2 regions of the Geobacillus sp. C56-T3 genome follow, and region 2 is predicted to be linked to the other one. Evidence: a T-box and tRNA genes for the amino acid it is inferred to sense, from the RefSeq annotation. Region 2 holds a T-box; the other holds one or more tRNA genes.
What was found. The T-box of region 2 lies ahead of tyrS (tyrosine--tRNA ligase). A T-box ahead of a tRNA ligase gene usually reads a tRNA of that ligase, here a tRNA-Tyr.
Positions count from the first base shown of each region.

Region 1: it encodes a tRNA-Tyr, which carries the amino acid that the T-box ahead of tyrS (tyrosine--tRNA ligase) is inferred to sense. The anticodon was not compared.

Region 1 is NC_014206.1:623,128-639,112, reverse strand. Features, by position in the region: gene GC56T3_RS03365 (hypothetical protein) at 1-536, shown strand, start outside; partial or broken gene GC56T3_RS19560 (FAD-binding oxidoreductase) at 1,087-1,257, shown strand; gene GC56T3_RS03355 (YobA family protein) at 1,373-1,906, opposite strand; tRNA gene GC56T3_RS03350 (tRNA-Leu) at 2,160-2,244, opposite strand; tRNA gene GC56T3_RS03345 (tRNA-Cys) at 2,310-2,380, opposite strand; tRNA gene GC56T3_RS03340 (tRNA-Gly) at 2,390-2,461, opposite strand; tRNA gene GC56T3_RS03335 (tRNA-Gln) at 2,467-2,541, opposite strand; tRNA gene GC56T3_RS03330 (tRNA-His) at 2,557-2,629, opposite strand; tRNA gene GC56T3_RS03325 (tRNA-Trp) at 2,647-2,720, opposite strand; tRNA gene GC56T3_RS03320 (tRNA-Tyr) at 2,730-2,814, opposite strand; tRNA gene GC56T3_RS03315 (tRNA-Thr) at 2,821-2,896, opposite strand; tRNA gene GC56T3_RS03310 (tRNA-Phe) at 3,058-3,133, opposite strand; tRNA gene GC56T3_RS03305 (tRNA-Asp) at 3,467-3,542, opposite strand; tRNA gene GC56T3_RS03300 (tRNA-Met) at 3,548-3,624, opposite strand; tRNA gene GC56T3_RS03295 (tRNA-Val) at 3,806-3,881, opposite strand; tRNA gene GC56T3_RS03290 (tRNA-Glu) at 3,891-3,962, opposite strand; tRNA gene GC56T3_RS03285 (tRNA-Ser) at 3,977-4,067, opposite strand; tRNA gene GC56T3_RS03280 (tRNA-Asn) at 4,072-4,146, opposite strand; rRNA gene GC56T3_RS03270 (23S ribosomal RNA) at 4,638-7,567, opposite strand; rRNA gene GC56T3_RS03265 (16S ribosomal RNA) at 7,924-9,481, opposite strand; gene GC56T3_RS03260 (hypothetical protein) at 10,048-10,215, opposite strand; gene GC56T3_RS03255 (protein-glutamine gamma-glutamyltransferase) at 10,305-11,123, shown strand; gene GC56T3_RS03250 (DMT family transporter) at 11,094-12,002, opposite strand; gene GC56T3_RS03245 (MgtC/SapB family protein) at 12,120-12,797, shown strand; tRNA gene GC56T3_RS03240 (tRNA-Ala) at 12,870-12,942, shown strand; gene GC56T3_RS03235 (DnaD domain-containing protein) at 13,174-14,466, opposite strand; gene GC56T3_RS03230 (thermonuclease family protein) at 14,718-15,599, shown strand; gene GC56T3_RS03225 (hypothetical protein) at 15,816-15,985, opposite strand, start outside.
Region 2 is NC_014206.1:734,793-750,777, reverse strand. Features, by position in the region: gene mbcS (acyl-CoA synthetase MbcS) at 1-1,337, opposite strand, end outside; gene GC56T3_RS03865 (alpha/beta-type small acid-soluble spore protein) at 1,475-1,678, opposite strand; gene thiI (tRNA uracil 4-sulfurtransferase ThiI) at 1,760-2,965, opposite strand; gene GC56T3_RS03855 (cysteine desulfurase family protein) at 2,970-4,115, opposite strand; gene ezrA (septation ring formation regulator EzrA) at 4,494-6,197, opposite strand; gene hisJ (histidinol-phosphatase HisJ) at 6,393-7,196, shown strand; gene GC56T3_RS03840 (GAF domain-containing protein) at 7,283-7,759, shown strand; gene GC56T3_RS03835 (sensor domain-containing diguanylate cyclase) at 7,815-9,650, opposite strand; gene rpsD (30S ribosomal protein S4) at 9,987-10,589, shown strand; gene tyrS (tyrosine--tRNA ligase) at 10,636-11,895, opposite strand; T-box leader at 11,946-12,170, opposite strand; gene GC56T3_RS03820 (transglycosylase domain-containing protein) at 12,326-15,076, shown strand; gene acsA (acetate--CoA ligase) at 15,446-15,985, opposite strand, start outside.

The DNA of each region.
Region 1 (15,985 bases), 110 kb from region 2:
ACGAGATGAAAAATCAACTGAACAAGATCGAAGCGAGAGCGGGCAGCATCGAAGAGAGAGTGAACAGCATCGAGGCGAGAGTAGACAGCATCGAATCAAGAGTAAACAACATTGAAGCCAACATGGCCACCAAAGACGAACTCGCCGAGCTCCGATCCAAAGTGGACGACATCGAAGCGAAAATGGCCACGAAAGACGAACTCGCTGAACTTCGCTCCACTGTGAACGGACTCCAGTCCAACGTAAACGAAATTCAAGCGAAGATGGCGACCAAAGAGGAACTGGCTGAACTCCGGTCCAAAGTGAATGAACTCCAATTCAAAGTGAACGAACTTCAATCCAATGTAAACGAAATTCAAGCAAAGATGGCGACCAAAGACGATCTCGTTCCTATTCGACAAGCGGTCATGGAAATCGATCAAATTGTCAAAAGGATCGAAGTCAACCAAGAACGCCACGAGCACATTTTGGCCATCCTCTCCAAACGCTCGATTGAACATGAGGCATCCATCGCCAGCCTGCGGCAAGCGCAATAACTCGACAAGGGAACAAATGGACAAGGGGCGAGCTGTGCAGCGCAACATGGAAAAAACATTCCTTCCAGACACGAACCGCGGGGGCTGTCCGAAAGAAATTCCCCCAAATCAACACAACAACTTGACAGCGTTTGAACCATGTTTAGGATATCCACAGGGGCACTCATCACATCCGGGAAGGCCAAGCGTCTTCCCGGATGTGTCTGGCTTGAAACATGCTTGTCTTCAGGCGACATCTCATCCATCAACATTTTTTGTCAGCCCTTTCGTTTGCCGTTCTTATTCTTCCTGCAAAACTCTCTACATGATGTACGTCTTATTCCGATTCATGTTTCAAAAAACACAAATTTTCCACTTCTCCACACACCCCGTCTCCTTTGATTTGCCGCTCCAGCCATGAAGCCGAAAAAGCGTTGGGCGCGGTTCTCCTCCTTCGCAACGAATAAACCAAATGATTCCGATCATGCTAAAGACGGAAAAAAACTCGAAACAGACCAGGCCATTTTTTATACGAAAACCGGTGCGGTCATTCGCGCGAAATCGGTCATGCGTGTATGACGAATATCCAAACTGCTATTTCGTCTATGCCTATGGAGACAACGGAGCCGTCTACAGCATGGTGCTCGCCAAATGCTTGCGCGACTGGATCGCGGCCGGCCAAAGCGACAACGCCCAGCTCTACTTGCCGGACCGTCCGCTTGTCTCGGCGTTGTCTTCGTAATTACTTGTTTTCGGAATCCAACGAATTGTTTGGGCGCGTCATCGACAAGCTGCCCCCTCTCCCCCCGTGCTGGGAAGAGGGGGACAGCTTTTGCTTCGCATGCGGCAAAACGCTTTTATTCATCTTTGATCCGAACGTCGAATTCCGTTCGTTCATGGGCGTCTTTTATTTGAATCATCCAAGTGTCCGCTTGTTTGTCATAATGAACAGCCCGAATCACAGGAATCATATGCTCGAGCCGACTCTCTTCTTGTTTCAACGCTTGGCGAATCGCCTCCTCCTCCGATAAGCTGGCGCCATCACGCGGAGAGCTTGGCACAACCAATACTTTGCCCGCCTTCCCTTGGCCTGGATACGATTCAGCAATCCCCCCATCTATCCAAACTTGAACTTTTTGACCAATGTTCACCCGCGCTGGTGCACTAGAAACCAAGATGGCATTATAAAACTCTTTAAGCCCGCCTGTGGAACGAAAATCTTGCGGATCAGAACTGACAACCAAAATGCTCCCCCCTTCTTTTCTCACGACATACCCTTCAATGGCATAGCGGTCAGTTTGCCCGCTACAACCTGCCAACCAAACACTCCACACGGCGGCAATGAAAGCAAGCCATCTTTTCAGCCCAATCTCCTCCTCCTTTGTTATCATTAGTCGCATTTACGAAAAAATCGTTTCACTCTTTTATGAAAAGCTCCAGTTTGTCAAATCCATCATGGGTACTAAAAAAACATGATGATTGACGAAATCATGGATGATCTAGATGGTAGAAATGCAAAATTCGTGCAAAATTTTTTCGGATTCTATCGTTTTTTCGGAATTCCCAGAAAATGAAAAACGACCGCAAACGCGGTCGTATCAAGGGTTCCACGATTTTAGATCGTGGGCTATCGAATTCCAAGGATGCCGATGGTGGGAGTCGAACCCACACGGGGGGCTACCCCACACGATTTTGAGTCGTGCGCGTCTGCCAATTCCGCCACATCGGCGCGACAATTAACAATTTACCAAATCATCTTTCAACTGTCAACACTTTTTTATTCATTAGATATGAAGGCGGCACCCGGATTCGAACCGGGGGTAAAGGTTTTGCAGACCTCTGCCTTACCACTTGGCTATGCCGCCTTGATCGAGAGCGGAAGACGGGACTCGAACCCGCGACCCCCACCTTGGCAAGGTGGTGTTCTACCACTGAACTACTTCCGCATCCGTGGCTGGGGTAGCTGGATTCGAACCAACGCATCACGGAGTCAAAGTCCGTTGCCTTACCGCTTGGCTATACCCCAACGCTGTAAGTGAAGGGCGACTAGTGGGAATCGAACCCACGCATGCCAGAGCCACAATCTGGTGCGTTAACCACTTCGCCATAGTCGCCATAATCATGATAGGAATGGCAGGGGCAGTAGGAATCGAACCCACACCGGAGGTTTTGGAGACCTCTGTTCTACCATTAAACTATGCCCCTTTGTTAAGATGGTGGAGGGGGACGGATTCGAACCGCCGAACCCAAAGGGAGCGGATTTACAGTCCGCCGCGTTTAGCCACTTCGCTACCCCTCCAAGGAATGGTGCCGACTGCAGGACTTGAACCCGCAACCTACTGATTACGATTCAGTTGCTCTACCAATTGAGCTAAGTCGGCATAATTATGATATAAATCGTGGCTCATTGTTCATTTGTTGTGTCCCTTCCTCTACCAGCCAATTCGAAGAAGCTGGGTGCGTCGGGACAACTCGCAACCGATTCGATGAAGCGGATGCTCGTCTCTGCCAATAGAGCTAAGTCAGCTTGCTATCAATTATATGGTGGCTCGGGACGGAATCGAACCGCCGACACAAGGATTTTCAGTCCTTTGCTCTACCGACTGAGCTACCGAGCCGTATCTTATTTTTCCCTTGTTCGTTGATGACTTTTGTGTCCCTTCCTCTACCAGCCAATTCGAAGATGCTGGGTGCGTCAGGACAACTCGCAGCAGATTCGACGATGCGGATGCTCGTCTCTACCGACTGAGCTACCGAGCCATATTAAGTTTTACGCTACTTTACTTGTGCTGCATTGTGCCTCTTCCTCTGCCAGCGGATTCGAAGATGCTGGATGCGTCGAGGCAACTCGATGCGAATTCGATGAAACGGATGCTCGTCTCTACCGACCGAGCTGCCGAGCCGTATTTCACCGATCACATGATTCGTTGCATCATGCATTTTTGGAAAGATGGCGGTCCCGACGGGACTCGAACCCGCGATCTCCTGCGTGACAGGCAGGCATGTTAACCACTACACTACGGGACCAATTTTGGTTGCGGGGGCAGGATTTGAACCTGCGACCTTCGGGTTATGAGCCCGACGAGCTACCGGACTGCTCCACCCCGCGACGATAAGAAAGTAAATTAATTTGCACAATGCTCTTATCGTTGTTGTTCGTCGCCTCTTCCTCTACAAGCTGATTCAAAGATGCCAGATGCGTCGAGGCAACTCGAAGCGGATTCGATGAAGCAAAGGCTCGTTGCTCCACCCCGCGATGATGAGAAAGCAAGTCAGCTTTTATATTAAGATGGTGGAGGATGACGGGATCGAACCGCCGACCCCTTGCTTGTAAGGCAAGTGCTCTCCCAGCTGAGCTAATCCTCCACAAAGAAGTGACCCGTACGGGATTCGAACCCGTGTTACCGCCGTGAAAGGGCGGTGTCTTAACCACTTGACCAACGGGCCATGCTGATGGATAATGGCGGAGAGCAAGGGATTCGAACCCTTGAGGCGCTATTCACGCCTACACGATTTCCAATCGTGCTCCTTCGACCACTCGGACAGCTCTCCACGATGGCTCCGCAGGCAGGATTCGAACCTGCGACCAATCGGTTAACAGCCGATTGCTCTACCACTGAGCTACTGCGGAATCATAACGACGGTCAATTCTCCCAACAAGATGTCCTGCCTCTTCCTCTGCCAGCCGATTCAAAGAAGCTGGACGCGTCAAGGCAACTCGCAGTTCATCCGATGATGCAAATGCTCGTCACTGAGCTGCTGCGAAATGACATCTCTTTAGACATTTACTATTATAATGATTCGCGCTGAGCTGTCAAGAGTTTTTTCATTCCCTCAAAACTAGATAACCGTCGGAAGAAGCCGCTCGCCTGCGCTTTTCGCTGTCTAGTTCCGGCCGCCATCGGCTCGCGACGCTTCGGTCCTGCTGCGGCGGGCTAAGCCCGCTCGCAGGCCCTCCAGCGCACCTCGCCGATAAGCGGGCGGCCTCCACTTTTCTTGCTGTCCAGTTCCAGCGCCTAGCTCTCTTCTGCCAAATAACCTTCCCCCTCGGGGTGCAAGCACCCCAGCGGGTGAAGAACATTTGGCTTCGAGAGCTAATCGCGGCGCTTTCACTTTTCTCACTAGGTCAAGCCCTCGATCGATTAGTATCCGTCAGCTCCACGTGTCGCCACGCTTCCACCTCGGACCTATCGACCTCGTCATCTTCGAGGGATCTTACCCGCTTCACGCGGTGGGAAATCTCATCTTGAGGGGGGCTTCACGCTTAGATGCTTTCAGCGCTTATCCCGTCCGCACATAGCTACCCAGCGGTGCCCCTGGCGGGACAACTGGTACACCAGCGGTGCGTCCATCCCGGTCCTCTCGTACTAAGGACAGCTCCTCTCAAATTTCCTCCGCCCGCGACGGATAGGGACCGAACTGTCTCACGACGTTCTGAACCCAGCTCGCGTACCGCTTTAATGGGCGAACAGCCCAACCCTTGGGACCGACTACAGCCCCAGGATGCGATGAGCCGACATCGAGGTGCCAAACCTCCCCGTCGATGTGGACTCTTGGGGGAGATCAGCCTGTTATCCCCGGGGTAGCTTTTATCCGTTGAGCGATGGCCCTTCCATGCGGAACCACCGGATCACTAAGCCCGACTTTCGTCCCTGCTCGACCTGTCCGTCTCGCAGTCAAGCTCCCTTGTGCCTTTGCACTCTCCGAATGATTTCCAACCATTCTGAGGGAACCTTTGGGCGCCTCCGTTACCTTTTGGGAGGCGACCGCCCCAGTCAAACTGCCCACCTGACACTGTCTCCCACCCCGTTAAGGGGTGCGGGTTAGAATTTCAATACCGCCAGGGTGGTATCCCACCGCCGCCTCCACCGAAGCTGGCGCTCCGGCTTCCCAGGCTCCCACCTATCCTGTACAAGCGATACCAAAATTCCATATCAGGCTGCAGTAAAGCTCCACGGGGTCTTTCCGTCCTGTCGCGGGTAACCTGCATCTTCACAGGTAGTATAATTTCACCGGGTCTCTCGTTGAGACAGCGCCCAAGTCGTTACACCTTTCGTGCGGGTCGGAACTTACCCGACAAGGAATTTCGCTACCTTAGGACCGTTATAGTTACGGCCGCCGTTTACTGGGGCTTCGGTTCGCACCTTCGCTTCCGCTAAGCGCTCCCCTTAACCTTCCAGCACCGGGCAGGTGTCAGCCCCTATACGTCGCCTTTCGGCTTCGCAGAGACCTGTGTTTTTGATAAACAGTCGCTTGGGCCTTTTCACTGCGGCTCTTCAGGGCTCTTCACCCCAAAGAGCACCCCTTCTCCCGAAGTTACGGGGTCATTTTGCCGAGTTCCTTAACGAGAGTTCTCCCGCGCGCCTTAGGATTCTCTCCTCGCCTACCTGTGTCGGTTTGCGGTACGGGCACCTCTTCCCTCGCTAGAGGCTTTTCTTGGCAGTGTGAAATCGGGGACTTCCGGATCCATCCGTCGCCGTCACCGCTTGGCCTTATGATCCGCGGATTTGCCTGCGGATCAGCCTCACGGCTTGGACAGGCTCTTCCAGCCGCCTGCTCGCCCTATCCTCCTGCGTCCCCCCATCGCTCAAACGGGAAGAAGGTGGTACAGGAATCTCCACCTGTTGTCCATCACCTACGCCTTTCGGCCTCGGCTTAGGTCCCGACTAACCCTGAGCGGACGAACCTTCCTCAGGAACCCTTAGGCTTTCGGCGCAGAGGATTCTCACCTCTGTTTTCGCTACTCATACCGGCATTCTCACTTCTAAGCGCTCCACCAGTCCTTCCGGTCTGGCTTCTCTGCCCTTAGAACGCTCCCCTACCGATGACCAACGGTCATCCCGCAGCTTCGGCGGCACGTTTAGCCCCGGTACATTTTCGGCGCAGAGTCACTCGACCAGTGAGCTATTACGCACTCTTTAAATGGTGGCTGCTTCTAAGCCAACATCCTGGTTGTCTCGGCAACTCCACATCCTTTTCCACTGAACGTGCACTTCGGGGCCTTAGCTGGCGGTCTGGGCTGTTCCCCTCTCGACCACGGATCTTATCACTCGCGGTCTGACTCCCGGGCATAAGTCATTGGCATTCGGAGTTTGACTGGGTTCGGTAACCCGTTTTGGGCCCCTAGCCCAATCAGTGCTCTACCTCCAAGACTCCTAAACCCGAGGCTAGCCCTAAAGCTATTTCGGGGAGAACCAGCTATCTCCAAGTTCGATTGGCATTTCACCCCTACCCACACCTCATCCCCGCACTTTTCAACGTGCGTGGGTTCGGGCCTCCAGCCGGTGTTACCCGGCCTTCACCCTGGACATGGGTAGATCACCTGGTTTCGGGTCGACGACGACGTACTCACACGCCCTGTTCAGACTCGCTTTCGCTGCGGCTCCGCCTCTTCGGCTTAACCTCGCACGCCATCGTCACTCGCCGGTTCATTCTACAAAAGGCACGCCATCACCCATCAACGGGCTCTGACTACTTGTAGGCACACGGTTTCAGGTTCTCTTTCACTCCCCTCCCGGGGTGCTTTTCACCTTTCCCTCACGGTACTGGTGCACTATCGGTCACTAGGGAGTATTTAGCCTTGGGAGATGGTCCTCCCTGCTTCCGACGGGATTCCTCGTGTCCCGCCGTACTCAGGATCCGCTCGGGAGGGAACGAAGTTTCGACTACAGGGCTCTCACCTTCTCTGGCCGGCCGTTCCAGACCGGTTCGTCTACCCCGTCCCTTTCTCACTCCCATCGTGAGCGGTCCTACAACCCCAAAAGGACACGCCTCTTGGTTTGGGCTGTTCCCGTTTCGCTCGCCGCTACTCAGGGAATCGCGGTTGCTTTCTTCTCCTCCGGGTACTAAGATGTTTCAGTTCCCCGGGTGTGCCCTCCATGCCCTATGGATTCAGGCATGGATACTGCCCCATTACGGACAGTGGGTTCCCCCATTCGGACATCTCCGGATCAACGCTTGCTTACAGCTCCCCGAAGCGTTTCGGCGTTTGCCCCGTCCTTCATCGGCTCCTAGTGCCAAGGCATCCACCGTGCGCCCTTTCTAGCTTAACCTATTGCGCTCTCGGCTTCTTCCTTATGTTAATCGGTTATCTAGTTTTCAAGGAACGAAGTAGCTCCTTTGAATTCGCTTCTTCGCTGGTTTGCGTCGAGGAATCCAGCTTCTCTGAATTCACTTGTAGACGCAGACGCAAAGCAACTGAAGGAATTGCTCATTCCTTCAAAACTGAACGAAACAGAAGCGCGATGGATTGGTAGGTTGGCCATTACGGCCTCCGCTTTTCGGATTGTCTAGCTCCGGCCGCCATCGGCTCGCGACGCTTCGGTCCTGCTGCGGCGGCGACAGCCTCCTCGCAGGCCCTCCAGCGCACCTCGCCGATAAGCGGGCGGCCTCCGCTTTTCATCCTTAGAAAGGAGGTGATCCAGCCGCACCTTCCGGTACGGCTACCTTGTTACGACTTCACCCCAATCACTTGCCCCACCTTCGGCGGCTGGCTCCCTTGCGGGTTGCCTCACCGACTTCGGGTGTTGCAAGCTCTCGTGGTGTGACGGGCGGTGTGTACAAGGCCCGGGAACGTATTCACCGCGGCATGCTGATCCGCGATTACTAGCGATTCCGGCTTCATGCAGGCGAGTTGCAGCCTGCAATCCGAACTGAGAGCGGCTTTTTGGGATTCGCTCCCCCTCGCGGGTTCGCAGCCCTTTGTACCGCCCATTGTAGCACGTGTGTAGCCCAGGTCATAAGGGGCATGATGATTTGACGTCATCCCCACCTTCCTCCGACTTGTCGCCGGCAGTCCCTCTAGAGTGCCCAACTGAATGCTGGCAACTAGAGGCGAGGGTTGCGCTCGTTGCGGGACTTAACCCAACATCTCACGACACGAGCTGACGACAACCATGCACCACCTGTCACCCTGTCCCCCCGAAGGGGGAACGCCCAATCTCTTGGGTTGTCAGGGGATGTCAAGACCTGGTAAGGTTCTTCGCGTTGCTTCGAATTAAACCACATGCTCCACCGCTTGTGCGGGCCCCCGTCAATTCCTTTGAGTTTCAGCCTTGCGGCCGTACTCCCCAGGCGGAGTGCTTATCGCGTTAGCTGCAGCACTAAAGGGTGTGACCCCTCTAACACTTAGCACTCATCGTTTACGGCGTGGACTACCAGGGTATCTAATCCTGTTTGCTCCCCACGCTTTCGCGCCTCAGCGTCAGTTGCAGGCCAGAGAGCCGCCTTCGCCACTGGTGTTCCTCCACATCTCTACGCATTTCACCGCTACACGTGGAATTCCGCTCTCCTCTCCTGCACTCAAGTCCCCCAGTTTCCAATGACCCTCCACGGTTGAGCCGTGGGCTTTCACATCAGACTTAAGGAACCGCCTGCGCGCGCTTTACGCCCAATAATTCCGGACAACGCTCGCCCCCTACGTATTACCGCGGCTGCTGGCACGTAGTTAGCCGGGGCTTCCTCGTGAGGTACCGTCACCGCGCCGCCCTCTTCGAACGGCGCCCCTTCGTCCCTCACAACAGAGCTTTACGACCCGAAGGCCTTCTTCGCTCACGCGGCGTCGCTCCGTCAGGCTTTCGCCCATTGCGGAAGATTCCCTACTGCTGCCTCCCGTAGGAGTCTGGGCCGTGTCTCAGTCCCAGTGTGGCCGGTCACCCTCTCAGGCCGGCTACGCATCGTCGCCTTGGTGAGCCGTTACCTCACCAACTAGCTAATGCGCCGCGGGCCCATCCGCAAGTGACAGCCAAAGGCCGCCTTTCAACCAAAGACCATGCGGTCTTCGGTGTTATCCGGTATTAGCTCCGGTTTCCCGGAGTTATCCCGGTCTTGCGGGCAGGTTGCCCACGTGTTACTCACCCGTCCGCCGCTGACCAAACCAGAGCAAGCTCCGATTTGGTCCGCTCGACTTGCATGTATTAGGCACGCCGCCAGCGTTCGTCCTGAGCCAGGATCAAACTCTCCAAAGAAAGTTGATTGGCTTTTGCTTTGGCCAAAGCGGCCTCCGCTTTTCGAATTGTCTAGCTTCGGTCCGCCGCCGCTCGGGGTCAAATAACCTTCCCCCTCGGGGTGCAAGCACCCCTGCGGGTGAAGAACATTTGCCCGTCGCGATCGCCAGGATGGCGATATTTCGCCGTTGCCCGCAGGACGCGGGCTGCTGTTAGGCGAAATACCGGACCTCCGCTTTTCGTCGCGCTTCGTTTCGTTCAGTTTTCAAGGAACAAGCTTTCGACTGTTTTGTCTCTCTCAAACAGCTCTTTTATGTTAGCATAACATCTTTTTCGATGTCAACTGCTTTTTTTGCTTCGCATCGCTGTCAAACAACCTCTTCGATCAGCGACGTTTTCTAATATACCACCTTAACTCGAAAAAAGCAATACCTTTTTAAAAAAATTTTAGGACGCGCTGATCCATCCCCGTTCCCTCTTCTCCATCCCACAGGAAAGCGTTCTTTTCCTAAAAAAGGGGAATGAACACCGGCGCGAGTGCATACATTTTTTCTATGGCATCGCTATATAGATGCGATTGGACGCTTTCACATCGACGGCTTTTGCAGAGCGACTGGATCGACTGCCTGGCGACCGAACAACGCCGCTTCCAGCCCCACGCCTGGGTCTGTGAAGCAGGTAGTCGTTCCGTCTTCCGCCACGCCAAGGTGCGGCGAAGAAGACGGCGGTTTGCCTCGGGCGGTCGAAATAGGCAAGCGACTTTTTTCGTCAAGGACGTGGAGAACTTTTCCGTTTTGCATCTATATCGTTGTTATGATCCTTTCATCAAGGAGGCTTCTTCACTTTGATTCGCGTGTTGTCGCCAATCAACTTTGACGTTTCGAGTTCGTTTTCGCTTCCGGCCAGCGAACAACGAATCTTAGATGCCCTTGTTTCCTCGCCTAAGTTGTATACGTATGCAAACAAACACCAGCTTCGATTTGAAATCGCCTTGCGCGACCGCATTGTTCGGGCGGCGGGCGAGTTGGCGAAAAGCCGGGCGCGGTTTGCCATTTTCCGTTTTTCGCGCTGCAACAGCGATTTCTGGACGCGGGACGAGCGCGGCGGCTTCCGTCTTCGTCCAGATGTCACGGCTTCCGAAGCGATTCAGGACATTTTTGTCCATAGCGAGCGATACGCGTTTGAATGCGCGACCGCGATCGTCATCGTGTTCTACAAGGCCGTGCTTGACGTAATCGATCCAGCGGCATTCAACCGGCTGTTTGCGGATTTGCTGCTGTATGACTGGCATACCGACCGGGATCTTGGCATTCAAACAAAAAAAGATGAACACTTTCTCCCCGGAGATTGCCTCTATTTTAAAAACCCGGAATTCGATCCGCTGACGCCGCAATGGCAAGGGGAAAACACGATCTACTTGGGCGATGGCTTGTTTTACGGGCACGGCATCGGCATCCAGACGGCAGACGGCATCATCGCCGCGCTCAATCGAAAACGAAAGCGGGGGGCGACGAAATCCGCTTACCTGCTTCCCGATATCACGCAAGTCGATTTCGCTTATTTGTCCCAATTCGCCCGCAGCTTCGATGAATTCCGTCTGCCGATCCGCCGCTCTTCCTTTATCTTTGGAACGTTAGGGTCCGCTCTGTTCTTGCACCGTTAGCGGACCTTTTTCGCTTTTCTCCCACAAATACAGGGCGATTCCTGTTAAAATAAAAATACCGCCGATCCATTGAAACGGACGGATCGGTTCGCCAAACAGCCAGTAGGCCAAGGCGGAAGCGCCGATCGGTTCAAATAAAATCGCCATCGACACCGTCGAGGCGCTGACCCATTTGACCGCCCAGTTCATCACCGAATGGCCGAGCAGCGTTGGAATGACGGCGAGAGCGAGAAAACAAAGCCAATCCGTCAGCTGATACGCCGTCAGCGAAAGGCGAAACAGCATCGCGTACAGCCACAACACCGCCGCGCTGATGCCATAGACGATATAGGTATACGTCATCAATGACAACCGTTGGCGCACCTCTTGGCCGAACAGCCAATACGCCGTGACAAACGCGCACGAAAGCAGCGCCAATCCATCGCCGTACAGCGCTTCACCGCTGACGCGGAAGTCTCCCCAGCTGATGAGAACGCTGCCGATAATGGCCAACACCGCGCTCCCGACCGCGCCAACGGTCAACCGTTCGCGGAAAAACAACGCGCCGCCTGCGAAGGCAAACAGCGGCTGCAGCGTCACAAGCACGACCGAACTAGCGACGGATGTATAGTCGAGCGATTCAAACCAAAGGATAAAATGAAAGGCAAGCAAAACCCCAGAACAAAGCGAAAACAGCCAATCGCGCCGAGAGATGCCTCGGAGTTCGCTTCGATGCCGGAGGAACAACGGCGTCATGATGGCGACGGCCAAAAAGAGTCGATAAAAGGCGATCACCGCGGACGGCGCCTGCGACCATTTGACGAAAATGGCCGATGTTGACACGGCAAGCGCGCCGATGAATAGAGCAGCATAAGCCTTTATGGTGCTTGGCGGCTTCATTCGTTTTCCTCTCCTTGTCTCGGTCAAGCGCAGTTCTTGGCCGCCGTTTTCACGCCGGGCGAAAACAGGCGTCATCAGGCGTTTTCTTTCATTATACCATGAACGAGGTGAGAAGCGATGATGTTTGATCCGTTCCTCAAACTAGGGATTTCCGCCATTCTCGGGCTGATCATTGGGCTGGAACGGGAATTGAAGCGAAAACCGGTCGGGTTGAAAACGTGCCTTGTCATTTCCATTTCCAGCTGCTTGCTTACAATCGTTTCGATCGAATCGGCGTACGTCTTTCCGCTCAAAGACCATATTACAATGGACCCGCTTCGACTGGCGGCGCAAATTGTGTCCGGGGTCGGTTTTTTAGGAGCAGGCGTCATTTTGCGCCGCGGCAACGACAGCATCACCGGGCTGACGACCGCCGCGATCATTTGGGGGGCGGCAGGGATTGGCGTGGCGGTCGGCGCAGGCTTCTATTGGGAATCGGCGTTCGGCGTCGCGCTTCTCATTGTCAGTGTGGAACTCATTCCGTTTTTGATCAATTTTTTCGGACCGAAGCAGCTGCGCGAAAAAGAGGTGCTGCTGCAAATCACCGTGGCGGACGCCAAAAACATTACAAAGGTCATCGACCATTTAAAACAACAGGACATCAATATTAAAACGATGCGCATTAAAGATGTGGAAGAGAATGAACATTTGCTGAAACTAAGAGCCGTCATTGACCAAAAGCGCTCGACCGCCGAACTTTACTACGTCATCCGCTCCATTGACGATGTCGTGCACGTTGATATTGAAAGCGGGTGATCAAAAAAGGATTGCAATTGTCCGCATCCATATATATAATGGGACATGGATAGATCATCCATATCCTTTTTTGGGGCATTAGCTCAGTTGGGAGAGCGTCGTGCTGGCAGCGCGAAGGTCACCGGTTCGAGCCCGGTATGCTCCATTTGCCAAACCCTTGCTGTGCAAGGGTTTTTTATTTTCGTTTTGGGAGATGGCGATGAGCCATCTCCCTGTGAACAAATTCCCAAAAGAAGCCTCCCACCATCTAAACGTGAAGGGGCGCCAGCACCAGTGAACGACCTGACTGAACCTCAAAGCGTGGGGCACACGGGAGATCGCTCGGTTCACGTCCCGTCATGAGATGAGACTGCTCGGGCTCTTACGCCCTTCGGCTTCATCCGTCCAGGTTGGTTTTGTATTTTTTCAGACGTTCCTCGAGCTCTCGGCGCGCCTGCTCAACGTCAAAGTCGTCGTCTTCCGGCTGGCTGTAATCCATGTTCAGCCAATCCGGCACGATTTCGGTGCGGATCGGTTTCCGCATCGTTCTCCCGCCATCGGATGAAGGCGGGGCGGATCGCTGCTTCATCCGCTGTTCCCGAAACGCCAACCGCGCGGCGCGCACTTCGTCCACGGTGCGGTACCCTTTCTCCGTCCAGTCGCGCAAAATCGTTTCCACGTACACCCACCGTTTTGCGCCGTTTTCCACCGCGATTTTCAATGCTTCCAACACCAATTCCTCGGACGCATCGTCCACCCACGCATTGATCTTTTCCCGCAAATAATCGCCGATCACGCCAAACCCGTTTTCCTCACAGAAGCGAACGATCTCCTTGTATGTGCGCACGCGCGCGTCTTCTTCGTCTTCCTTTTTGATCTCTGCTGTCATCTCTGTTGTTGTCTCTGGTATTGGTCTCGTCAAATTGAGCGCCTTGACCGCCCAGTTTGACCAGTTGGACGGTTCATTTTGCGCAAATGGACGGACTGTTTCGCCCATCGTCTGCTCATTTTGGCCGGTCGAAACACCATCGCAAACGGCTGAAATCGGATGTTGTTGAATCATCGAAACGCTGCTCGGCCTCATCGATCCCCTCTCTTCCATAGCCAAAACCTTGTTTTGAGCGGTCGAAGTGCCAGACGCCAACACCTCCCCATGAACCACGGAAGCGCCGCCTTGAACGGCCGAGACGCCATCTTGCACAATCGAATCCCCGCCGTGCGTCGTCAACCCCTCATCGTGAACGAACGAAGCCCCGTCTTGAGTAAATGAAAACGCATCTGGAACGATCGAAACGCCATTCGCGGTCATCACGCCATCATCGGCCGCCTGCCCATGTTCTCCGCCCGACATTTCTGACATTTCTTTCGTTATTTCGGCCAGTTTGTCATAGTCGATCCGATACCATTTCGTTTTATCGATCTTGGAACGGTTAAAATTCGCCGCAACGATAATACCCATTTTCTCGAGCTTGGTAATCGTCCGGCGGACCGTGCTTTCCGACCAGAACGGGAATTGTCGCTGCCAGTCTGCATACGTGTTGTACACCCACTTATAGCCGTCATGGACGTTTTCGCTTTTCTTGAGCCAATAATGCAGCTGCTGAACAACGATGCTTTCGTTCAACCCGATCGCCAAAGCGAGCTGCGGCAAAATGACCAACGGTTGATCATCGAAAAGCAAGTTGGACATGTCATCCTCTCCCCCCTCAAACATCCTTGATTGACGAGATGTTTCCTCATAGTTCCACTTTTTTGATAAACTTTATCGTGAACGAACGCAAATCGCCTAACAGCGCGATAACGGCCATATTGGCTTGATTTTTCGCTGAAAAACGGCAAAAACCGGCATAACATGTGCGATCGTGTGCTGAAACCCATCCATTGCGGACATCCGGTTCTTGTTCAAGAGGAAGAAATGTTTTTCGAGTGGAGGGATCGTTTTTGAAACGAATGGTCATATTCTTGTTTTGTTTCCTGTTGATGTTCCCGATTTCCGCTTTTGCCCACCCTGGCGAGCTTGATGAGTTGGGCGGGCACTTCCGCGGCAGCGACTGCGTGTATTTGCTCCATGAGCCGACTGCGCTGGCGAAGCAGGCGAAAACGAAACAAGAGCTTGTCCAGCTTATTCAAACATACAACGGCAATGAACGATGCAAGCGGCATCTCACCCCAGAACGAATCGACCTGGACGGCCATACGCTGGGGAAGAAAGAAGATCGTTCTACGTTGCGCCTTGGCCGCACCTACCCGGCTGAATTGGTCGAGTGCATTGACGGCGATACGGCGAAGTTTCGCGTCAACGGCCATGTATACACGACGAGGTTTTTGTTCATTGATACGCCGGAGAGCACGATCCAAGTCGAACCGTATGGGAAAGAAGCAAGCCGGTTTACATGTTCCCGCTTGCATCAAGGGAACATTTTGCTTGAGACCGACGGAGACGCGCTGTTTGACAAATACCAGCGGCTGCTCGCCTGGGTGTGGGTCGGCAAGCGCCTGCTGCAAGAAGATCTCGCCAAAGCCGGACTTGTCGAAGACTTTTATGACTATGGCGATTACAAATACGAAGCGCGCGTCCGCAAGGCGTACGAGGAGGCGAAACGAACCGGAGCGGGCATGTACGGCAAGCGTGCCGCTGGAGAGAGGGAGGGGGCAGGGACGGAAACGCGGCCGCAGACGAAGGAAAAGACGGCCAAGACCGATCACCCGCCAGCTTTGGAGAACAAAACGCCGCTCGAACGATCCGGCCGTCCGGTTCTTTATACGCTGCTTGGCCTAGCGGCGGCCGCCGCGCTCTATTGGCTCATCCGCCGGTTGACATGATCAACGGCCGGTGATGGAACGAATATCAGGCTTTGCAACAATGTTTTTCAAATTGAAAAAACCTTGCAGCGCCGCAGTTTCATCCCTTGAGCTTTCTCACGAACGGATCGAGCGAATCCGTTGGGTTTCGCCGGCCTTCTGGGGAAAAGAAAAAGCCTGTCCCCAGCGGGCAGGCCTTTTCTTCAACGTTTTCATCTTGTGTGTTTTCTTTCTCCCTCATTGCCTCGGCAGCAGCTCTTCAATGCCGTCCGGGCCGCTTTCCATCCGCGCCGGCGACTCGCCGAGCCGCCGAAATCCGTATTTCTCAAGGCGCATGATTTGTTCGTCGGTCAAATCGGTGTACGCGATGACAGACGGCGTGCCGGACGATTTATAAATCAAATTGC
Region 2 (15,985 bases):
TCTTTTACGGCTGGGTGCTTGACAAGCGCGTCTTCGACTTCAAACGGGCCGATCGTATAGCCGGCGCTGATGATGATGTCATCCCCGCGGCCTTCAAACCAGAAATAGCCGTCTTCGTCTTTGCGCGCTTTGTCTCCCGTAATGTAGTAGTCGCCGCGGAACTGCATCGCTGTCCGCTCCGGATCTTTGTAATAATACTTAAACAGCGCCGGCGTCTCGATATGGACGGCGATGTCGCCGACTTGTCCGGGCGGGCACGGCTCGCCGTTTTCATCGATAATTTCGACGCGGTTGCCTGGCGTCGGTTTCCCCATCGAACCCGGCTTGATGGGCATTCCTTTCATGACGCCGACAAGCAGCGTGTTTTCTGTCTGGCCGTAGCCGTCGCGCACTTCGACGCCGAAATGCTTGGCAAACGTGTCGATCACTTCGCGGTTGAGCGGCTCTCCGGCGGACACGGCGCTGTGCAAATGAGATAGATGATAGCGGCCGATGTCCGGCACTTTCGCCATCAAACGATACTCGGTCGGCGTGCAGCACAGCACATTGATGTTGTATTTTTCCAATAGCTGCAAATATTTTTCCGGCTCAAAGCGGCCGTAGTAGACGAAACCGGTCGCCCCCGAGCCGAGCACCGATAAAAACGGGCTCCAAATCCATTTTTGCCATCCCGGTCCGGCTGTCGCCCAAACGAGGTCGCCTTCTTCAATGCACAGCCAGTTTTTCGCAGCCGTGCGCAAGTGGGCGTACGCCCAACCATGGCAATGGACGACCCCTTTCGGATTGCCGGTCGTGCCGGATGTGTACGACAAAAACGCCATATCATCGCGCGAGGTATCCGCCGCCTCAAGCGTTTCGCTCTCTTTGGCCATGGCGTCTTCAAGCGGAATCCATCCGTCCCGGGGTTCCCCGATGACGAACTTCGTCAAACGTTCGATGCCGTCAATCGGCGCAAATTCGTCCGTATACGGCGCATAAGCGACAACCGCTTTCGCTTCGCTATGGACGAGCCGATATTGCAAATCCTTTGTCCGCAGCATCTCCGAGCTTGGGATGACGACAAGCCCGGCTTTGAGCGCCCCTATATACACTTCGTATGTTTCAATGAGGCGCGGCATCATGACGAGCACTTTATCGCCTTTTTCGAGCCCATGCGATAAGAAAGCGTTTCCAATTTGGTTGGCGCGCGCCATCAAGCGGCCGTATGTAATCTCTTTCGTTTCGCCTTGCTCGCTCTCCCATTTCAACGCGATCCGATCCGGGCCGGCGGCCGCATGCCGTTCCATTTCCGATGTTAAATTGTAGCGCTCGGGAGCAATCAAGTCTTCCCGCCTCATCGTTCCTCTCCCCCTCTGTCTTGTTTCGCCTTGGTCGGCATCTTTATTATACAAAATAGTCATTCTATTTTGAATACCGTTTTTCTCATATGAAAGCGGCGGGGAATGCCCCCGCCGCGTAAGCCATCATTATGAAATTAGAATTGGCGTGCGCCGCCCAATTGTTGCTGCGCCATGGCTACGAGACGTTTCGTGATCTCGCCGCCGACCGAACCGTTGGCGCGCGAAGTCGTGTCAGCGCCTAAGTTCACGCCAAATTCTTGAGCGATCTCATATTTCATTTGCTCCAGCGCTTGTTGCGCACCCGGAACGAGCAGTTGATTGCTGTTGTTGCGTGCCATCTGTTTTCACCTCCTTGTACCTATAGAATGTGTGAAAACAGATGGCGATATGCAGCGATGCTTTTTGGTAAATTTTGAGATTCAAAACAGCTCGGCAAACTCATCGCCCTGCCCTGTTTCTTCATCAATGACGAGCGTTTCTGTGTCATTGACTGCCTTTTCCAGAAGCGGAGCGAGGTCGAGCTGGCTCTCATAATGGAACACTTTTTCTTTTTTCGGCTTCGTTTTCGGCGCTCTTGGCGTAAAAATGGTGCAACAGTCTTCATACGGAAGAATGGAAATATCATGTGTGCCGATTTGCTTCGCCAGCTCGATAATTTCAAGTTTATCCATCGAAACAAGCGGGCGCAAAATCGGGGTATTTGTCACCTCATTGATCACGTACATGCTTTCTAGCGTCTGGCTCGCGACTTGGCCGAGGCTTTCGCCCGTGACGATCGCCAACGCCCGCTGGCGGCGGCGCAACGCATCGGTGATCCTAAGCATCGCCCGCCGAGTGGAAATGAGCGAGTACTCGTTCGGAACTCCTTGATAAATGGCTTGTTGCACTTCCGTAAACGGCACGATGTGAAGCTTGATTCTCCCGCCGTATGTCGTCAACTTGCGCACAAGGTCAATCACTTTTTGCTTCGCCCGTTCGCTTGTAAACGGCGGGCTGAAAAAGTGGACGGCCTCGATTTCCAAGCCGCGCTTCATCGACAAATATCCCGCGACCGGGCTGTCGATGCCGCCGGAGAGCATGAGCATCGCCTTGCCGCTCGTCCCGACCGGCAGGCCGCCGGCGCCGAAAATGTCGCGGCACGTGATATACGTCCCGTCTTGGCGCACTTCAATGCGCACGTCAATATCCGGCTCGCGCACGTTGACCGTAAGTCCATCCGTATGCCGCAAAATATGCGCCCCCACCTCGTAGTTCAGCTCGTCGCTTCGATACGGAAACTGCTTGTCGACGCGGCGGGCGCTCACTTTAAACGTTTTTCCTTTGTATGGGAGCTGGCGGACGGCGGCGAGCGCCGTTTCCTTAATGGCGTCCAAATCGTTTTCGCACTTCATCGCCAGGCTGAACGAATGAATGCCAAAAACGGTTTTCAGCTTTTCGATGATCGGTTCATGCGGCTCGCCGTTTAATAAAATGTACATTCGGTCACGCATATATTCAATCTGAATCCGCTCGAACGCCTGCAGTTTGCGGGCAATGTTGTTTTTAAGACGCCGGACGAAGATGTTCCGATTTTTTCCTTTCGTCGTCATTTCTCCGTAGCGAATCAAAATGCGGTCATAGTTCATCATCTTATTCCGTTACCTCGCTTAATGTTTTGATCGCCTGCTTGATCGCTGCCACCGCCGGCGCGATTTCTTCCCGGCTGTTGTCAAACGACAAGCTGATGCGAATGCCGCGCTCGGCTCGGTCTTCACCAAGCCCCATAGCCAAAAGCGTCTTGCTCGGCGCCTTTTTTTTTGATGAACAGGCCGACGTCGTGGAGACGTAGATTCCGCTTTTCTCCAGTTCGTGAACAAACACTTCCGGCTTGATGCCGCTTTTCAGCGAAAAATTGATGATGTGAGGAGCGGCGCCATCGCGCGGCGTGTTGATCTCGATGTCCGGAATCGCCGAGAGCGCTTCAAGCCACTCGTCTTTTAGCGCCTGAAGCCGGCCGATGTCCCGCTCATACCGCTCCATGGCCAAGCGAAGCGCCTTTGCCATCGCCACGATGGCGGCGACGTTCTCCGTTCCGGACCGAAGCTGCCGCTCCTGCCCGCCGCCGGCAATCAACGGCGCCAAGCGGACGCCTTCACGGACGTAAAGCAAGCCGGCGCCGCGCAATCCGTGAAATTTATGCGCCGATATCGTGCATAAATCAACACCGGCTTGCTTCAAGTCGAGCGGCACTTTGCTGATCCCTTGCACCCGATCGACGTGAAACAATGTTTTCGGATAGCGGGACAAGAGGGCGCCGATTTCTTCGATCGGCTGCACCGTGCCAACTTCGTTATTGACGTGCATGACCGACACGAGAATCGTATCGTCGCGCAGCGCGCGTTCCACTCGCTCAACCGATACCCTTCCTTCGCGGTCGACCGGCAAGTACGTCACCTCAAAACCAAGCTCCTCAAGCTGGCGGCACGGTTCAGCGACAGACGGATGCTCGATTTTCGTCGTAATGATATGCCGGCCGCGCCGCTGATATTGCCAGGCGACCCCTTTGATGGCGAAATTGTTCGCCTCCGTTCCGCCGGAGGTAAAAACGATTTCGTTCGGCTTAACGCGCAGCATGGCGGCGATTTGTTCACGCGCCTGCGCCAAAAGCCGCTCCGCCTTCATGCCCAGCCCATGGAGCGACGACGGATTGGCAAAATAGTTCGTTGCGACGGCGACGAACGAATCGACCACCTCGGGAAATGGTTTGGTCGTCGCACTGTTGTCAAGATAAATCATCGCTTCCATCCTCCGCTCATTGCCGGCAAAATATCGCTGTACATCGTCCATCTTAACCAAAACAGGCGCCAATCGGCAACGAAAACACACAGTCATTTACATTATTCACCAAAAACCCATTGAACAATCTCCCACCTGCGCTTAGAGGTGGGAGATTCTTGGGAACACCCGCCCTACGGCAGGCTGTCAGCCAAGCCATCCCCGTGCGTCCCACGGTTTGGCTGCCTTACGAAGACAGCAAACGAAGCCCCTCATTCAAGATATTCCGGGCGGCGTTCTTGTTCGAGGGAAGAGGCAGAAAAGCTTGTGTTCAGCCATATGATTCTGTGTTTTTTAGGTAAAATAATGGATAATCAATACTCGTGATCGGGTGGTTTATCACTGTTCCCGGCTGTTATCCTCCTGCCATAATTTCTGCACACGGTCAAACGCGCCCGGCTCGACTTCTTCAACGGCCGCCACCGCCTGCCGGAGCGCCTCCTCATAATCATAATGGCGAAATAAAAATTCGGCTTCTTCCAGCCCTTTGCGGACCGCTGGATAGCGGCGGCGGTAGCGGTTGCCGTATTGAATCGTCCGCTCCGCCAGCGTCGCCTGTTCGATCATTTCCACCGTCCGCTCATACAACCGTTCCACAGCCGCTTTCGCCTCCTCCAACGCTTGGTCGACCGCCGGCATGTCAAGCGGCTTTTCTTCAAGACGCGCGGCAACGGCTTGCAAGCTGCGTCTCGCTTCCGCCAATTCAAGCGCATACGGTTCAGGCAGCCCCGGCAGCCGGCTTTTTTGCACAAGGCGGAGCGCCTCGGCCAATGTTTTTCTCATGCCGTCAAGCTTTTCGCGGGCGATCAATTCGTCTTTGCGCAGCGTCTGCAGCATCGTTCGAAACTGTTCATGCTCTTCCTTCATGAGGTCGATTTGGGACACAAGCTGCTCAAGCTCCTCTTTTAGGAGCGAATACGCTGTTTTCGCCTCGGCAACGCGGTCTTGAATGAGAAAAAACCGCTTTTGCAACTGGTGCAGCTGCTTTTCGATGCTCCGGTACTTTTCGAGGTCGCTTGGCGCCAAATGGTAGCTTTGCTGGACGAACAGCGCCTCGGCCTCGGTTTCCTTCGCCTCGGCGGCGAGCTCCTGAAGCATGCCGCTGAGGCGCGGCATTTCCGTTTGCACATATTGATGCGCGAGCACTTCGTTTTCGAGCAAATCGTAGAGCGCGTCGATCTCTTCTTTCAGCTCAGCGACAATCTGCTTCGCTTCTTCGATGCGCAGCCCATGGATCATGGCCAGACATTGCTCGATTTTTTCCCGTTTTTCCTGAAGCGTGCGCTCCATGTGCAAATGGTCAAGGATGTATCCGCGCTCTTCCATCTCTCGATAGCCATCAGCCAACTCAGCGAGCTGAGCTGGCAACGACGTTTGGCATTCGCCAAGAAGTTTAGGAATTTCTTCCATCATGGATGTGAGCCGGCCGAGCTCTTCCTTCAGCGTCAGAACCACATCGCGCGCCGCCAAATAGTTGCCGGCTTCCGTCAATTCGGCAAACCGCTGAAACTGATTTTCCGCTTCCGTTAAACGGACGTCAAGCAAGTCGGCAGCCGAACCGAACGTATAACGGTAAGCAAGCAGCGCCTTTTTCGCTTCCCGGTGAGCCGCACGCAGTTCCTCGATCTCCGCCCGGCTTTGTTCTTCGCTGCCGATCAACTCATTCACTTCATGAATGATTTCATGCACTTCTTCCTCAAGACGACGCAATCCATCGGCGATCTGCCCAAGCAGCCGGCGCGCCTGCCGGTAGCGGTATTTGTCGAGCAGCCGCTCCGCGTCAAACAGCTGTTCTTCCACATTCGGCAGCTTCACTGCCACAATGTCGTCCCATTGCTGGCGCCATCGTTCAAACAGCTGCTCCGTCTCCCCTGTCATATTCAGCTGTTTCACTTTCGCCAGCTCATCCGGCACCGGCCGGTTCATCAAGTTGATTTTCCATTCCTCGAGCCGATCGATTTCCCGGTACATCCGCTTCCGGTACACATGATTATATATGATTGCCCCCGCTCCGAGGAGCAGAACGATCCATGCCATTCCCATCCGCTGATGCCCTCCTTGCATTCAAGCTACTTCTATCGAACAAACGAAAATAGCGGAGAAGGCAAAAATATATGTTTTTCAATGTTTTTATGATACCATGTTAACGACATTTTTTGACCAAAATTTTTATTTTTTTTACAAGAATCTTCACTATTTTTGCTATGATACATAAGGGAGAAAGGAGGAAAATCGATCATGCGCGACGGGCATATTCATACGCCGTTTTGTCCGCACGGAAGCCAAGATCCGCTTGAGGCCTATGTAGAGCGCGCGATCGAACTGGGCTATACCGACATTTCCTTTACGGAGCATGCCCCGCTTCCTGAGCAGTTTATCGATCCAACGCCCAACCAGGACTGTTCGATGAAGCTTAGCCAGCTTGAGCGCTATTTGCACGCCGTCGCTGAGGTGAAAGCCCGCTACCGAAACGACATTGCCATCCGTGTCGGGCTCGAAGTCGATTTTATTCCTGGCTTTGAGGAAGAAACAACCCGCCTGCTCGACGAGGTCGGCCCACTGCTTGACGACAGCATTTTATCGGTTCACTTTTTGGCCCACGAAGGGCAATATGTATGCCTTGATTACAGCGAAGATATGTTCGCTGACATCGTCCGCTTGTTCGGATCGGTCGAACGCGTCCACCGCGCCTACTACGAAACGGTGCGGCAATCGATCCGCACAGAGCTCGGCCGCTACAAACCGAGACGCATCGGCCATATGACGCTTGTGCGCAAGTTCCAACGCCGTTTCCCATGCTTGGAACCAATGGATGAGTGGATTGTTGCCATTCTCGATGACATCAAGCAGTTCGGCTATGAATTGGACTACAACGGTGCCGGCGCCGCCAAACCGCTCTGCCTTGAGCCGTATCCGCCGGGCGGCGTGATCGCCGAGGCGCGGCGGCGGGGCATCCCGATCGTCTACGGATCCGACGCCCATCGCGCCGCCGACTTGCACCAGGGGCGTGAGGAAATGGAGCGCACGGCGCTTTCGGACTGACAGCCGCATATAGCCAATCGCCCGCATTCCATTTACTTCCTGTCCGGTATTGGGATCGGAACTTGTTGAAAAAGGAGGATTGTTTCATGTTCCATCCAATCGCTTACAGAGGAACGCGCGAAGAAAATTACCAACTCGTCATCGAGCAGTTAAAGGCGCTCATTGCCGGAGAGCCGAATTTCATCGCCAACTTGGCGAACGCGGCGGCCTTGCTCAACCAGTTTTTCACCGACATCAATTGGGTCGGGTTTTATCTCGCAGACGGCGAGGAGCTTGTGCTTGGCCCGTTCCAAGGCTTGCCGGCATGCGTGCGCATTCCGTTCGGCAAGGGGGTGTGCGGCACGGCGGCCGCCGAGCGGCGGACGGTGGTCGTTCCAGACGTTCACCAATTCCCGGGCCATATCGCCTGCGATGCGGCGTCTCAATCGGAAATCGTCGTGCCGCTCATCAAAGACGGACGCGTCATCGGTGTTCTTGACATCGACAGCCCGGTGAAAAACCGCTTCGATGACATCGACCGCCGCTACTTAGAGCAATTTTCCAGCGTACTCATGTCCACCTGACGAAAAAAGCGCACCAAGCGCGAAGAAGGAATCCGCTTGCCCGGATTCCTCTTTTTTACACCTTATACAAATGACAGTCATCGTGCACAAAAATGCAGTTTTTTCCCGTCTCCTTCGCCATATAAAGCGCGGCGTCGGCTCGTTTGAACAGCTGGTTGGCATCCTCGCAGCCATGGCGCTCCCACCATGACACGCCGCACGAAACGGTCACCGTCGGAATTGTTTGTTCTCTGACTTTTTCTGTGATGCGGCGGGCAATCGAAATGGCGTCAGACAGCGGCACTTTCGGCAAATACACCGCCAGCTCTTCCCCGCCCCAACGCGCCGCCACATCGCCATCGCGAATGTTGGCGCGCACCGTCTCAGCCACTTGAACAAGCACTTCATCGCCTGTTTGATGGCCGTACACATCGTTGATTTGCTTAAAGTTGTCAATGTCAAACAAAATGAGCGCCCCGGATGCATCGGATCCCATGGATGTTTGGATCACCTCGTCCAAGTAGCGGCGCGTATGCAGCTTTGTCAAATAATCGGTGACCACCAGCTTCTCAAGCTCTTCGTGCAGCATCGCGTTCATAAACGCCAGCGTTGAATGTTGAACGAGCGATTCCAAGAGCTTGAACATCTCAAACGTAAATCGGTATGGCTCGCTGGCGAGCGCAATGCACAGTCCCTTCGTTTCCTTGTTTTGCTGCATCGGCGCCGCCATGATGGAGCGAAACGGACCGAAAGCGGACACGCATACATCGCCGGCAAATAAAATGTCATTTCCGCTTTGGCGCCGCTTTTCCACCCATTCGATATAGGGCTCGGACCGATGGTCGAAAAAAAACGGCGTGCTGCCTGGCAAAAGCTCCCGCTTGCCGTCGGCAAACAAGAAAAAACCGACTTCATCCGCGCCGAACGATTGTTGGATTTGCGATATCATGTACTCAATGGCTTCATGAAGCCGCGGCCGGGCATTCAATTGGCGCATTGTGTCGTTGATCAGCTGCAAATCGGCGACAAGCCGGCGCGACTGTTCATACAACTTGGCGTTCTCCAGCGCGCTTCCAGCCGTGCTCGCCAGCAGCGAAATAAAATGAATCTCTCGTTTTGGAAATGGCGCAGCGTATGGGGCGATAATTTCAATCACCCCATATACCGCCTGCACCCCTTTAATCGGGGCGTACAGCACCGAGCGCGGCGGCGCCTCCATCTCCTCGCATTGCACTTGTCCAGTCAAAAACGCCCGCAACGCCGCCGTCTGTTTTTCCCTTTCATCCAATACAAGCGTTTTAATCGGCAAATTTCCGCGCAGATGGTTGTCATGCGACAACAGAAGGTGGTAGGTGAACGATGGATAGACGTTTTGCAGCGTGCGGATAATTTCTTCAAGCACAACATCGATATGCATCGAGGAATGAATTTTTGCGGCGAAGCGATGCAGCTGTCCATACCGTTTCTCTTCGCCCTCTCCTTGCAGCACCGCGCTAAGTTTCCGAAACAATCGCGCCAAATCCGTCCGGATCTCCCACAACAATCGCTCGTCAAAACCACCATCTTTTCGATACATCAGCTCGACCATCGCCGACGCCTCATCGGAAAGCATGAAAAAGAGCCGGGCCGCCATATGCGGCCCACCGGCATCGACAACCACTACTTCACGCTCTCCTTCAGCCGCGATCAGCCCAACGTCCGGCGTCCCAACCGCGGCCGCTTCCGGATAAAAGGCAACCCGCACCGGGTCGTACGAATAAAAAACGGCTTGCTCGAGCGCCAGCTCTTCTTTCAGCAGCGCGAGCAACTCGCCCGCCGCCGCCGAAAACGGCCCGTCGTCCTGAAACGCCAAAAACCAGTGGAAAAATTTTTGTTTAAACGATTCATACCGCTTCATTTCATCCTTGTTCATCGCCTTTTCCACCCAAACTAGCATCATCATTCCATAACGAGAGAATGGGATGACAAATTTTTTTCTAAAAATTGCATCTTTTATTATATCATAAGAATAGAAAAGAAGGGAAACAAAATGTTGACTTTATCCTCTAAAAATCATATAATAGCCTTTGTGTAAAATATAGCAGCCTTTGTGCCCACCTTTATGGTTCATTTTGTTCCTCGGCCCGCCGAGGTGCATCGTGTAACTCTTAGCTGCGAGAGCGAGGATGCATGAAAACAAAATGGCCATAATTGTTGGCGCACATCTGCTTTTATTTTACGGGAATAAAAGCGTAAGGAGGAGCAACGAATGGCTCGTTATACTGGTCCAATGTGGAAAGTTTCCCGCCGCCTCGGCATCTCGTTGAGCGGCACGGGGAAAGAATTGCAAAAACGTCCATATCCGCCTGGCCAACATGGTCCGGGGCAACGGCGGAAATTGTCAGAATATGGCTTGCAGCTGCAAGAAAAACAAAAGCTGCGCCATATGTACGGCGTGAACGAACGCCAATTCCGCAAAACGTTTGAAGAAGCAGGCAAAATGCCAGGCAAACACGGCGAAAACTTCATGATTTTGTTAGAATCGCGCCTAGACAACCTCGTCTATCGCTTAGGGTTGGCCCGCACGCGCCGTCAAGCCCGCCAGCTCGTGACGCACGGCCACATTTTGGTCGACGGCAGCCGCGTCAACATCCCGTCGTACCGCGTCAAACCGGGACAAACGATCGCCGTTCGCGAAAAATCGCGCAACTTGCAAGTGATTAAAGAAGCGCTCGAAGCGAACAACTACATTCCAGATTACTTGACGTTCAATCCGGAAAAAATGGAAGGGACGTACACCCGCTTGCCGGAGCGTTCCGAACTGCCGGCGGAAATCAACGAAGCGCTCATCGTCGAGTTCTACTCGCGTTAAGGCGCAAAAAAGATCCGAAATGCCGATGCATTTCGGATCTTTTTTCTTAGGCGTAGCGAATCAAATAATACTTTTTCTTCCCGCGGCGGATGACCGTAAACCGCCCCTCAAGGCGGTGTTCAGCCGTTAATATGGCTCCGACGTCTTGAAGGCGCTCGCCGTTGACGTAAATGGCGCCGTTTTGGATGTCTTCGCGCGCTTGCCGCTTCGATGGCGAAATGCCGGCAGAAACGAGCAGCTCGACAAGCGGAACGTCGCCTCCTTCATGAACGAATGACGGCACATCTTTGAACCCTTGCTCAATTTCCGCCGCTGTCAAATTGGCAATGTCGCCGCTAAAGAGCGCTTCAGAAATGCGAATCGCTTGCCTGAGCGCCTCTTCGCCGTGCACGAGCTTTGTCACTTCCTCAGCAAGCGCCTTTTGGGCCGCCCGCTTCTCTGGGGCCTCACGAAGCTCTTGTTCAAGCGCTTCGATTTCCTCTTTCGACAGGAACGTAAAGTACTTCAAGTAACGGATCACATCGCGGTCATCGGTGTTGATCCAAAACTGGTAAAACTCGTACGGCGACGTTTTCTCTTTGTCGAGCCAAATTGTGCCACTTTCCGTTTTCCCGAATTTCGTGCCGTCCGCTTTCGTCACAAGCGGGATCGTCAAGCCAAACGCCCGCGCCTCGCCTTTCGTTTTGCGAATAAGCTCAAGCCCTGCCGTGATGTTGCCCCATTGGTCGCTCCCGCCGATTTGCAGGCGGCAGCCTTCCGTCTCGTACAGGCGGAGAAAATCGTATGCCTGCAGCATCATATAGCTGAACTCGGTAAATGAAATGCCCGTCTCGATGCGCGATTGCACCGACTCTTTCGCCATCATGTAGTTGACGCTGAAATGCTTGCCGACGTCGCGCAAAAACGTAATGACATCCAGCGGCCCGATCCAGTCGTAGTTGTTTTTGATTTTCGCCGGGTTGCCGTGCGCTTCAAAGTCCAAAAAGCGGGAGAGCTGCTCTTGAATGCGCGCGCTCCATGCCTCGACGGTTTCTTTGGCATTGAGCGTGCGCTCGCTTTTTTTCCCGCTCGGATCGCCGATCAGACCAGTGGCCCCTCCGACTAGCGCAATCGGTTGATGGCCCGCCTGCTGGAAGCGGCGCAGCGTCAAAATGGCGGCCAAGTTGCCGATATGCAAGCTGTCCGCCGTCGGGTCAAACCCGCAATAAAGCGTCACCCGCTCCTCATTCAACAGCTTGCGCAACCCGTCTTCATCCGTCGTTTGGTTGACGAGCCCGCGCCATTGCAATTCCGCAAGCAAATCCATGTCCTTCACCTCTCTATGAATGTCATAAAAAAGAAAACACCCGCCCGTGATGAAGGGGCGAGTGTTCGTCGCGGTACCACCCTACTTAGAAAGCATGGTGCTTTCTCACTCATTTGGGTAACGGCGCCGGCCGGCGGATGGCTACTAGGTGCCAAAACCGTTCGCCATCGCTGCTCAGGGAGGTAATTCACGCCTGCCTGTGGACTGGCTCGCACCGTCCGCCAGCTCTCTGCACCAGGGAGACAGCCGCTACTTATTCCCATCATCGCTTTCTCATATGAAATATATACATTCTTATTACCATAGCAATGCACCCGCTGTCAACCGTAACGCTTTTCGCACAAACGGCGAAAAATCGGCAAAATTCCACAATGCCTCCCCTTCCTATGGTATACTGATATATAATGACTTGCCGCATAGGGGGGCTGGCATGAAGCGAAACCAACTTTCCATTTCTCTTGAAAAAGCGTGGCATTATTTTTCCCTTACATACGATGTCGTTTGGAACGTCATCTTAATTTTGCTCATCGCCGCGCTCTGCCTCATTTGCTTTTCCATCGGCGCCGGCGCCGGCTATTTTGCCTTTTTGGTCAAGGATATGCCCGTTCCCTCGCCCGACGAGATGAAAAAGGAGATTTACAGCTACGGCGAAACGAGCCATATGTACTTTGACGGCGGCGTGTATTTAGGGCGGTTCCGGTCTGACCTCGACCGCGAGGCGGTGCGCCTGTCCGACGTGTCTCCGTACGTCGTGCAAGCCATCATCGCGACCGAAGACGAACATTTTTATGAACATCACGGTGTCGTTCCGAAGGCCGTTATCCGCGCCGTGTTTCAAGAGCTGACCAACTCGCCGGTCAAAAGCGGCGGGAGCACGCTTACGCAGCAGCTCGTCAAAAACCAGATGTTGACGAACGAGGTGTCGTTTGAGCGGAAGGCGAAAGAAATGCTGCTTTCGCTTCGTCTGGAGAAATTTTTTTCCAAAGAAGACATTTTAGAGGCGTATTTAAACGTCGTTCCGTTCGGCCGCAATTCTTCAGGGCGCAACATCGCCGGCATCCAAGCCGCGGCCCAAGGCGTCTTTGGCGTCAACGCCAAAGAGTTGAATCTCGCTCAAGCGGCGTTTTTGGCCGGACTGCCGCAAAACCCGTTCGTCTACACCCCGTTTGCCGCTGACGGCAGCGTCAAATCGGACATCTCGGCGGGCTTGAAGCGGATGAAAACGGTGCTGTACCGGATGAAACGGGCCGGCTATATTTCCGAAAGGCAGTATAAGGAAGCGCTTGCCTATGATGTGGCGAAGCATTTCGCCGCCCCGAAGCCGTCGCCGTTTGAACAATATCCGTTTTTGACGATGGAGATTGAGCGGCGGGCGAAAGAGGTGCTCGCCGAGACGTTCGCCAAGCGCGACGGCTATAAGCCAGAAGAAGTGCAGCGCGAACCCGCTCGTTTCCGCCGCTATCTCGGCGAAGCGGAAAAAGAGCTGCGCCAAGGCGGATATCGGATTTATACGACAATCGACAAAAAGATTTATGAACAAATGCAGCGCATCGCCGCCCGCTACCCGTATTACGGAAGCGACAATGTGTATTACACCAAAGACAAGAAAACAGGAAAAACGATCCCCCATCGCCAACCGGTCGAAGTCGGGGCGATGCTCATCGAAAACAAAACGGGAAAAATCATCAGCTTCGTCGGCGGCCGCGATTATGGGCGCGAGCAGTTGAACCACGCCACCCAAGCGCACCGGTCCAACGGGTCAACGATGAAACCGCTCTTAGTATACGCGCCGGCGATGGAGATGGGCGTCATCCAGCCGGCGACGATCATTCCCGACTTGCCGCTTTCGATCGGTTCGTATACACCGAAAAACGCGGACGGAAAAACGCACGGGCTCGTCACGGCGCGCTATGCCTTGCAGCAATCGTTCAACATTCCGGCCGTTCGGACGTATATGAGAATTCGATCCCGCCATCCGATCGACTATTTGCATAAAATGGGGATCACGAGCGTTTCGAAGCAAGAAGAAGCCAATCCGGCTTTGGCGATCGGCGGGACGCACATTGGCGTCACGGTCGAGGAAAACGTCAACGCCTATGCGACGTTCGCCAATTACGGATCGTTCGTGGACGCTTACATGATTGAGAAGATTGTGGACAAAAACGGAAAGATCGTTTACAAACATCAAAGCAAACCCGTCCCGGTGTTTTCGCCGCAAACGTCGTACTTGATGATCGATATGATGCGCGACGTGCTTCACGGCGGAACGGCCTCGTCGGTGCCGCGCTACTTGACCTTTTCCGCCGATTGGGCGGGAAAAACCGGGACATCGCAAGACAAGCGCGATTCGTGGTTTATCGCCGTCAATCCGAACGTCACGTTCGGCGTTTGGATCGGCTATGACCGGCCGGCGCCGCTTGAGTCCCGCTACAAAGGGCTTTCCTACAGCCAGCGCACCCAGCTGTTATGGGCGCAGCTGATGAATGCGGCTTATGACCAAAATCCGCAGCTCATCGCTCCGCCGAAGCGGTTTCTCATGCCAGGCGGCATCGTCCGCCGCGCTTACTGCGCCGCGAGCGGCTTCAGTCCGTCGGCCGCGTGCGAAAAAGCCGGGCTCGTCCGCTACGATCTGTACAATACGAAGTTTGCGCCGCGGGAAGGAAGCGGCGAGGAAGTGATGGAAAGCCGGGTCGTCGTCATCGGCGGACGCCGCTATGTGGCGCTTGAGACGACGCCGGAAGAGTTTGTCACTCGCGAAGTGATCGTGAATCCGAAGCTTCTCGCCGATTGGGGGATCAACGGAGAGGGGCAGGCGGGCGATGCATCGCTCGTCTCCACATTAAAGGAAAACGGCCGTCCTCCGGCTCCACCCGCCGCTCGGCTTGCAGGGGGCAAGCTCGTCTGGAATCGCCATAACGAGCCGGATGTCATCGGCTACCGCGTCTATCTAGTGAACGAAACGGGGGAACGACGCCTCGCCGCCGCTGTTAAAGCGGACGAGGCGGCCTCGTTTTCGCCGCTGCAGCCGGGCGCCGCGTACTGCGTCACTGCTGTGGATATCGCCGGACAGGAATCGGCGCCGTCGAACCCCGTTTCGCTGCCGTCCGCCTCGCCGCCCAATTCCGGTCATCAAAAGAGCGGCGAGCCGTCTTCTCCCCCGCCGTCGGGTGATGTGGAGTGACAAGGAGCTGACCCAAAAGATTGTCTTTCTTTGATTGTCTTTCTTTGATTGGCTTTCTTTAGAAGATGCCATTCGTTTTGAACAAAAAGTTGGCGCGTATATATGGTGATCGAAAAGAGGGTGTCCCGATCCTTGTTGGGACACCCTTTCTTGTTTTGTGAAGATGGGGAAAGCACAACGATTTTCGGCAAATGGATGGTTCTTAAGCGAAAAGAAAGCGGGCATGTATCAGGTTTTTCAAATGGAGACATCACGCTGTTGGCCGCGTTTTCCGTTCCATCACCGTCTTTGCAGCCGCCCCGCTTCGGCCTCAGCCTGAAAAGAACAACAGCGCCTGGAACTGCGGATGTTCCAGACGCTTTTCGCTCATCAGTCTTCCATCGTCGACAAATCGCCGGTCGGCAAGTTGAGCTCCCACGCTTTTAAGACGCGGCGCATGATTTTCCCGCTCCGCGTTTTCGGCAGTTTGTCGCGGAACTCGATCTCACGCGGCGCGGCATGAGCGGCGAGCCCTTTTTTGACGAACTGGCGGATGTCTTCTTTCAGTTCCTCGGACGGCTCGTACCCTTCGCGAAGCGCGATGAACGCTTTGATGATTTCCCCGCGCACCGGATCCGGCTTGCCGATGACGCCGGCTTCGGCAACGGCCGGATGCTCGACGAGCTTGCTTTCGACTTCAAACGGTCCAACGCGCTCGCCGGATGTGTTGATGACATCGTCAACACGGCCTTGGAACCAGAAGTAGCCGTCTTCATCCATGTAGGCCGAGTCGCCGGATACGTACCAGTCGCCGATAAAGTACGATTCATATTTTTGCGGGTTGTTCCAAATCGTTTTCATCATCGACGGCCAGCCTTTTTTGATGGCCAAGTTGCCCATCCGGTACGGCGGCAGGACGTTTCCTTGGTC